Regions from separate parts of the Pantoea sp. GABEPS69 genome, predicted to be linked through region 4. Evidence: predicted binding sites of a transcription regulator. Region 4 holds the regulator's gene; each other region holds the start of a gene.
What was found. The regulator CRP, encoded in region 4, controls carbon source genes, mostly activating them, when cyclic AMP is high. The targets are predictions, from matches to a motif close to ATGTGANNNNNNTCACAT.
Positions count from the first base shown of each region.

Region 1: the regulator CRP is predicted to act here: its motif matches at 1,255-1,272, upstream of cdd (cytidine deaminase).
Region 2: the regulator CRP is predicted to act here: its motif matches at 1,452-1,469, upstream of PVE98_RS10065 (sugar transporter).
Region 3: the regulator CRP is predicted to act here: its motif matches at 1,473-1,490, upstream of PVE98_RS18085 (YjcB family protein).

Region 1 is NZ_CP118618.1:1,337,203-1,339,406, reverse strand. It holds gene PVE98_RS06395 (CidA/LrgA family protein) at 126-515, shown strand; gene PVE98_RS06390 (CidB/LrgB family autolysis modulator) at 508-1,200, shown strand; gene cdd (cytidine deaminase) at 1,320-2,204, shown strand, end outside.
Region 2 is NZ_CP118618.1:2,041,555-2,043,758, forward strand. It holds gene PVE98_RS10060 (hypothetical protein) at 1-174, shown strand, start outside; gene PVE98_RS10065 (sugar transporter) at 213-1,397, opposite strand; gene cybB (cytochrome b561) at 1,575-2,114, opposite strand.
Region 3 is NZ_CP118618.1:3,711,896-3,714,099, reverse strand. It holds gene PVE98_RS18090 (ATP-grasp fold amidoligase family protein) at 1-846, shown strand, start outside; gene PVE98_RS18085 (YjcB family protein) at 1,083-1,364, opposite strand; gene soxS (superoxide response transcriptional regulator SoxS) at 1,627-2,052, opposite strand; gene soxR (redox-sensitive transcriptional activator SoxR) at 2,136-2,204, shown strand, end outside.
Region 4 is NZ_CP118618.1:305,720-307,923, reverse strand. It holds gene PVE98_RS01385 (OsmC family protein) at 1-159, opposite strand, end outside; gene crp (cAMP-activated global transcriptional regulator CRP) at 460-1,092, shown strand; gene PVE98_RS01375 (YccS/YhfK family putative transporter) at 1,151-2,204, shown strand, end outside.

The sequences.
Region 1 (2,204 bases), 1.0 Mb from region 4:
CGTCTTTGCGATCGGGCCAGGCCACCCGCGACGGGCACGTAGTTAAAGCCCCAGGGCGACAGCAATGTCGCCCTTTTTTATCCCATGTCGCGTATGATGTTGTGCAGTGAAAACAGGAGCCTGCTATGCCCACTGTGCTGTCTCTGTGCTGGCGCTACGTGCGCGCCTTCGTCATCATCTATCTCTGCCTCTATGCGGGCAACGCCCTCTCCTTGCTGCTGCCTATCACCATTCCCGGCAGCATCCTCGGCATGCTGACGCTGTTCGCCCTGCTGGCGACGCAAATCCTGCCCGTCGACTGGGTCAAACCTGGCTGCCACCTGCTGATCCGCTATATGGCGCTGCTGTTTGTGCCCATCAGCGTCGGCATCATCAACTACACCGACGTGCTCAGCGCGCAGTTCGGTCCGATCGTGGTCTCTATCGTGGTCAGCACCTTTCTGGTGTTAACAATTGTCGGCTGGAGCGCCCATAAAATTCATACGCGCAGCGTGCAGGAGAAGCCCAGTGAGTGACATCTGGTGGTCGCTGCCGCTCAGCGTTGGCGCCTTTATGCTGGCGCGTCGCCTGGCGGCGAAGCTGAAAATCTCGCTGCTTAATCCGCTGCTGGTGGCGATGGCGATCATTATCCCGCTGCTGCTGGTGCTGCACATCCCCTACGCGCGCTATTTCGCCGGCAGCCAGATCCTCAATCAGCTGCTGCAGCCGGCGGTGGTTGCGCTGGCGCTGCCGCTCTATGAGCAGATGCATCAAATCCGCGCGCGCTGGAAATCGCTGATCGGCGTCTGCTTTATCGGCAGCCTGACCGCGATGGTCTCCGGCACCGCTATCGCACTGTGGATGGGCGCGACGCCGGAAATCGCCGCTACCATTCTGCCGAAATCGGTGACCACGCCCATTGCGATGGCGGTCTCCGCCTCGCTGCACGGCATCCCCGCTATCAGCGCCATCTGCGTGCTGATCGCCGGCGTGCTCGGCGCGGTCTTCGGCCATATGGTGCTGAACCTGCTGGGGATAAAAACCCGTGCGGCGCGCGGACTGGCGATAGGCAACGCGTCGCACGCGCTCGGCACGGCGCGCGCGGCGGAGGTGGATTACCAGGAAGGCGCGTTCAGCTCGCTGGCGCTGGTGCTGTGCGGCATTATCACCTCGCTGCTGGCGCCCTTTATTTTTCCGGTGCTGCTGCATGCGTTCGGGTAAAACTTTGCGATAGATCTCGCAAAGTTGAAACGATGCAAATCTGTTGCATTGTCAGAGCGATACAGATCACATATAACCCCTCTGGCGGCAATGGGCCGCCCGATATTAACGAGGCTATCATGCATCCACGTTTCACCTCCGCCTTCGACGCGCTGCCCGCTGCTCTGCAAAGCGCGCTGCGTCCGATTCTTGACGACGCGCAGTTTCAGGCGGCGCTGACGCCGGAGCAGGTCGCATCGCTGATGCAGCAGACCCAGCTGGATGCCGATGCGCTGGCGCTGTCGCTGCTGCCGCTGGCGGCGGCCTGCGCGGTCGCGCCGGTCTCGCGCTTCAACGTCGGCGCCGTGGCGCGCGGCGTCAGCGGGTGCTGGTATTTCGGTGCCAATATGGAGTTTGCGGGCGTGGCGATGCAGCAAACGGTCCATGCCGAGCAGAGCGCTATCGCGCACGCCTGGCTGCGCGGCGAGCAGCGCCTTGAGGCGGTCACGGTCAACTACACGCCGTGCGGCCACTGCCGCCAGTTTATGAACGAACTCAACAGCGGCACCGATCTGCGTATCAGCCTGCCCGGCCGCGGCGTCAGCACCCTGGCGGACTACCTGCCGGACGCCTTCGGTCCGCGCGATCTGAACATCACTACCCTGCTGCTGGATAAAGTGGATCACGGCTATCAGGGGGAAGGCGACGCGCTCGCCCAGGCGGCCATCGCCGCCGCCAACCAGAGCCATGCGCCCTACAGCGGCTCGCACTGCGGCATTGCGCTGCGCACCGCGAGCGGCGCGACGGTTACCGGACGCTACGCCGAGAACGCCGCTTTCAACCCGAGCCTGCCGCCGCTACAGGCCGCGCTGATCCTGCTTAATATGCAGGGCGAAGCCTGCGAAAACATCAAGGCCGCCGCGCTGGCCGAAGTGGAAAACGCCACGCTGGATCAGTTCGCCGCGACGCAGGCGACCCTGGCCGCGCTCGGATGCGAACAGCTGACGCGCGTTACGCTGCGCCAG
Region 2 (2,204 bases), 1.7 Mb from region 4:
GCGCCTTATTACCAGACAGAGGCCGCCGCGGTTAACGTCAGCGGCAGCGGCAGCCTGATTTCGCTGGAGCAGCAGCTGTCGGGAAAGCAGGACAACGTGCGCGTAAAGCCTTTTCCCATCGCTTCGACCTCTGGCGCGAGCAGGCTGTCTGGCACAGCCGCCAGCCTTAATTAAGAAAAAGGGCGTCGGAACAGAGTTCCGACGCCCTTTTTTTATCCGTTGCTGCGCAACTGCGGATATTTGCGGAAGATAGCGATACACCAGAACAGCGCGACCAGCCCCAGCAGCCCGCCAATATTACCCACGTCTCCCATGCTCAGATGCTCGCTGACCTGATTGCCCAGCAGCGCGCCCGCGCCGATGCCGATATTATAGATGCCTGACATCAGCGACATCGCCACATCGGTGGCATCCGGCGCCAGCGACAGTACGCGCACCTGCATCGCCAGGCCGATCATCATCATCGCCATACCCCATAGAATACAGAGCGTCGCAATCGCGGCCGGACGAACGGCGGCGAAAATCAGCAGCCCCATGCAGAGGGTGATAATCGCTATCGCGGCGATCAGCAGCGCAGAGGGAAACCTATTGCCCAGCGAGCTAAAGAGCACGCTGCCCAGGATCCCGGCGGAACCGAAGAGCAGCAGCAGCAGCGTGGTAAAGTTCTCATCCGCGTTCGCCACGAACTGCATAAACGGCTCGATATAGCTGTAGGCGGTGTAGTGCGCGGTCACCACCAGCGTCACCAGCAGATACATGCTCACCAGCGCCGGTCGACGAAACAGCATCGGCACGCTGCTCAGCGAGCCGGTGTGTTCGCTCGGCAGACGCGGCAGAATACGCGCCAGCAGCACCATCAGCACCAGCGCCGAGGCGCCAATCATGCCGAAGGTGGTGCGCCAGCCCAGATATTGTCCCACCACGCGGCCAATCGGCACGCCCAGCACCATCGCCAGCGCGGTGCCGGTCGCCAGCATGCTTAACGCCTGGGTTTTTTTACCGGCAGGCGCGACGCGAATCGCCAGCGAGGCGGTGATCGACCAGAACACCGCATGCGCCAGGGCGATGCCGATGCGCGACAGCACCAGCGAGGCGAAGCTCCAGGCGAAGGTCGACAGCACATGGCTCACGATAAAGATCAGGAACAGCGCCGACAGCAGGATGCGCCGCTCGATATTGCGCGTCAGCAGCATCAGCGGCAGCGAAAGCAGCGCCACGACCCAGGCGTAGATGGTGAGCATAATGCCCACGTCGGCGCTTTTCATGCTGAAGCTGGCGCCGATATCGGAAAGCAGGCCGACGGGCACGAATTCGGTGGTATTGAAAACAAAGGCGGCGATAGCCAGCAGCACCACGCGTAGCCAGGCCGTTTTACGGGATACAGTAGTTGATTGCATGAAAATAAAATCAGTCAGAGCAGCGGCAAAAAGATGCGGTTTTCACATCCACGAAAGTGACTTGCGTCACAATTATTGACCATTGTGAGGGAATTGCACGGTAAGGGGAACGGTGAAACGCAGTTTTATTCCTGAAAGTTTTTTATCGCCCGGCCCGCGGGCGATAAACAAGGGTTATCAGCGCGGCGTTTTGCCCGGCATCATACGTTTCAACGTATTGTCCCTGAGAAAATAGTGATGAAAAAGCGCGCCTGCGGCATGCAGACCTATCAGCCAGTATCCCAGCGGCGCCAGCGTTTCATGCCAGTCGATCAGGCTGTCGGAGAGCTCGAAACTGGGTTCGCTCGCCACCGGCATCGGTATGCCGAAAAGCCACCAGTCGCGCCCGCGCAGATAGCGCGAGGTGAGGCCCAGAATCGGCAGGGTGATAAACAGCGCATAGATCAGCGTATGCACCAGATGCGCCAGGCCGGTTTGCCAGCGCGCGATGGGGGGCGTGATGGGCGGCGTGCGATGGCGCGTACGCAAAAAAAGACGCGCCAGCATCAGCAGCAGGACGGTAAAGCCTGCGCTGAAGTGGGTAATAATCATTGCGTAGCCCTGCCACGAGCCGCGCTCGGCAAAGCCGCGCAGCTCGATAGTGGCGTAAGCCAGCGCCACCAGCAGAAAGGTCAGCCAGTGAAGGGCAATTTGTGAAGCGGCATATTTTTCGCGCATAGTTTGCTCAGGCATCAGGAAGAAGAGCTCTACCTTACTGGAAACAGAGGAGAAATCTTAACAAACTGGCGCAACGGCGCAACGCTTTGC
Region 3 (2,204 bases), 700 kb from region 4:
TTGCCCAATTTGCGTCAACCCAAGGTCTTCAACGAAAAGGTGCTGTACCGCAAGTTCGTCTATGGCGACTACCAGATTTACGGCCGCCTTTCGGATAAGTATTCGGTGCGCGACTATATCGCCGAGAAGATTGGCAACGAATACCTGATTCCGCTGGTGCATGAGTCGACCGATCCGGCATCGTTGAACAGTCTGCAATGCTGGAAGGGCACGGTGATCAAGCCGAACCACGCTTCCAACATGGTAGAGATCCTGCTGGAAGAGCCGGACGCGCTGCGCAAGCAGCAGATTATCAACAGCTGCTATAAGTGGCTGAAGACCGACTTCGCCAACGAGGCGCGCGAGATCCACTATCGCTATATCAAGCCGCGTATTCTGGTTGAAAAGTATATTGGCGACGGCAAAACGGCACCGATCGATTACAAGTTTCATATGTTCAACAAGCGCGACGGCCGCTTTGAATATGTGCTGCAGGTGATCTACAACCGCTGCCAGCCGCAGCTGTCGATGAACTTTTACGTCAATAATCTGACCGAAGCGTTCCACAAGATTCGCGACACCGGCCTCGACGTGACGAAAATCGCCGATTCGCTGCAGCACGCGCTCGATCTGAGCAAGAAGCTGGCGAGCGATTTCGACTATGTGCGCGTGGACTGGTATATCCATGAAGGCCGCATCTATTTCGGCGAGCTGACCTTTACGCCGGGCGCAGGTCTGGTGACAGGGCTGGATCGCGGACTTAACCAGATGATGGGAGATATGTGGATTCAGGATCGCCGCGGCACGCAGATACCGGGCGTTTCGGTGCAGGACGTGAATATCCCTGCGCTGTTGAAGAAAGTTTGAGTCACACAGCAAAATAAAAAACCCCGCTATGCGGGGTTTTTTATTGGCTTTAAGCAATGTGCTAGCGCGGCAGGCATGGCCCGATCGCAAAGTCGCTTAACGCATCCATGCTCGCTCGGCCCGCGCCGTCCCTGGCGCGGGACGCTTTGCTCTTCGGGCCATGCCTGCCACTTTCAGCTACATAAACCGCCTGTAATAAAAAACCCCGCTATGCGGGGTTTTTTATTGGCTAACGATTAAGGCATTGGCCAGTCGGGCGGGGTCTGGCTCATCACCTGAATAAAGGTATCTTTGGTCACCAGCATAAAGTGATGCACGTTTTCCATGCTCAGCGAGATGCCCAGCAGCCCCATCACGAACCAGCAGGTCATCCCGAGACCAACGCCGCCGCACATAAACGCCATCACGTGATGGCTGCTCTGACGGAATTTAATTTTAAGGGTGCTGGCAAAAAACATCATGATTGCGCTGAGCAGTTCCCAACGCATGACAATCAAGCTGGTGGTTATGGTCGCCATCGACTTAAGCCTCTGAATCTAAGTGATTATCCCTGACGGTTACCGGACATCACTGGCGACGAAAAGCGTGGTCAGGGAAAGGCTTTTCGCCGTCATAAAGGGTGTAATATGTGAGCTGGGTCACATTATATCACTGGATTTGATTTTTTGAACAAAATTTGTACCTGGTATGGTAGAAATTTTTTTATCGAAATGTTGTCCGGAAAATCAGGGCATTAGGCGAGGAAAGCGGGAAGGTGCGCCCGTAAAGGGCGCCAGAGGCTTAGCGAACTGGACAGCATTCCCCGGTGGTGCGCTGGGTATAGCTTGCCGCAGGTTCGCTACAGTCGAAGCTCAGCATACGTGGACGCTGAATCGCCTGGCGACGCATAAAGTGGCGATAGGCGGTCGGCGTCTGCGAAAACTGACGGCGGAAGACGCGGGAAAAGGTCTGCTGCGAGTCATAGCCGTACTGCATCGCGATATCAAATACCGGACGCTGCGTCTGACGCAGCGCTTCCGCCGCCAGCGTCAGGCGACGTTCGCGAATGTAGCCGCCTAGCGTCTGTTTCGTCACGGTGCGGAACATACGCTGCAGGTGCCATTTTGAATAGCCGGACCTGGCCGCCACTTCATCGATAGAGAGCGTCTTATCCAGGTTTTGGTCGATCCAGCGCGTCAGGGAGTGAATGATCTCTTCTTGCATCATAATCTCGTCCTTTAGTCCTGAGGGATTCGTTATTTGACGGAGGCGAGTATAATTCCTCAAGTTAACTTGAGGTAAAGAGCCAGATGAAAAAAGATCGCAACTACCCGAAACCGGTTTTGACGCCGGGCGAAGTCGCGCGCCGCAGCGGCGTA
Region 4 (2,204 bases):
GACCACGTCGATGGCGCTACAGCCGCCCGCGGCCATCAGCACCATCTCCATTGGACTGGGCGCTTTATCACCGGAGTTACCGTCCATCAGGATCTGATGTCCCGACGCCGACTCGCCGAGAAAGGTTAATCTTTCGACCCACTTCACTCTTGCCTGCATGTTTCCACCTCGAGAATAGCCTGTTTGCCGCCAGAGTACGCGTTCACCTGGCAAACAGCAATCCAGAGTAATCCCCCCTTTGCTGAAGCGAGACAACAGAAGACAGTCGGCAAAAGCTGTGCTACAAACAGTGCTGAAAATAGTTCGTTCTGTTAGGGACGAAGACGGGACACATCAAGCGCCTGGCGCAAAATAAGGCCCGAATAATCTCCTTTAGGGGAAACGCTTGAAGCTTTCATCGCCTGGCAGGGATTAATCCCCCCGCGTTTTGGGCACGATTACAACAGAGGATAATAGCGAATGGTTCTCGGCAAACCGCAAACAGACCCTACACTCGAATGGTTCCTGTCCCATTGCCATATTCACAAATATCCATCCAAAAGTACGCTGATTCATCAGGGTGAGAAGGCTGAAACCCTCTACTACATCGTGAAAGGTTCCGTGGCGGTGCTGATCAAAGATGAAGAGGGCAAAGAGATGATCCTCTCTTACCTGAATCAGGGTGATTTTATCGGCGAGCTTGGCCTGTTTGAAGAAGGTCAGGAGCGCAGCGCCTGGGTACGCGCGAAAACCGCGTGCGAAGTAGCGGAAATTTCCTACAAGAAATTCCGTCAGCTTATCCAGGTGAATCCGGATATTTTAATGCGTCTCTCTTCGCAGATGGCGCGCCGTCTGCAGGTTACATCGGAAAAAGTGGGCAATTTAGCTTTCCTCGACGTGACCGGACGTATTGCACAAACCCTGCTTAACCTGGCGAAGCAGCCAGACGCCATGACGCATCCCGACGGCATGCAAATCAAAATTACTCGTCAGGAAATTGGCCAAATCGTTGGTTGCTCGCGCGAAACCGTGGGCCGCATTTTGAAAATGTTGGAAGACCAGAATCTGATTTCCGCACACGGCAAAACCATTGTCGTTTACGGCACCCGCTGATTTCCTCTCACTCACGGCGTGATGTCACCGTCACGCCGTTACTGCTTTTAGTGAAGTGATGTGGCGTCGAATCATCTATCACCCCGAAGTTAACTATGCCCTGCGGCAGACGCTGGTGCTCTGCATTCCGGTGGCGCTCGGCTGGCTGTTCGGCGATCTGCAAAAAGGCCTGCTCTTCTCTCTGGTTCCCGCCTGCTGCAACGTCGCGGGTCTGGATACGCCCCATAAGCGCTTCTTCAAACGTCTCATCGTCGGCGGCTCGCTGTTCGCGCTCGGCAGCTTTCTGATCCAGCTATTAACCCTGAAAGGGGTGCCGCTGCCTGCCGTGCTCTTCGCCCTGCCGCTGCTGCTGGGCGTCACCGGCGAAATCAGCCCGCTGCACGGCCGCCTGCTCTCCGGCACGCTGGTGGCGGCCATCTTTACCCTGAGCCTGATCGGCCGCATGCCGATCTATGTGCCGCCGCTGCTCTATATCGGCGGCACGCTCTGGTACGGACTCTTCAACTGGTTCTGGTTCTGGCTGTGGAAAGAGCAGCCGATGCGCGAAACCCTGAGCCTGATCTACCGCGAGCTGGCGGACTACTGCGACGCGAAATATACCCTGCTGACCCAGCTTACCGACCCGGAAAAGGCGCTGCCGCCGCTGCTGGCGCGTCAGCAGAAAGCGGTCGATCTGATCAACACCTGCTATCAGCAGATGCATATGCTCTCCGCCAGCCGCGACAACAGCCACAAGCGGCTGACGCGCGCGTTTCAGGTGGCGCTCGACCTGCAGGAGCATATCTCCGTCAGCCTGCATCAGCCGGAAGAGGTGCAGAAGCTGGTGGAGCGCAGCCATGCGGAAGCGGTGATCCGCTGGAACGCCAAAATCATCTCGGCGCGGCTGCGCGCGCTGGCCGACGCCATTCTTTACCATCAGTTGCCGAGTCGTTTCGATATGGAGAAGCCGCTCGGCGCGCTGGAGAAGATCGCCCGTCAGCATCCCGATAATCCGGTGGGCCACTTCTGCTACTACCACTTCAGCCGCATCGCGCGCGTACTGCGCACGCAAAAACCGCTCTACCAGCGCGACCTGATGACCGATCGCCAGCGCCGCCTGCCGCTGCTGCCCG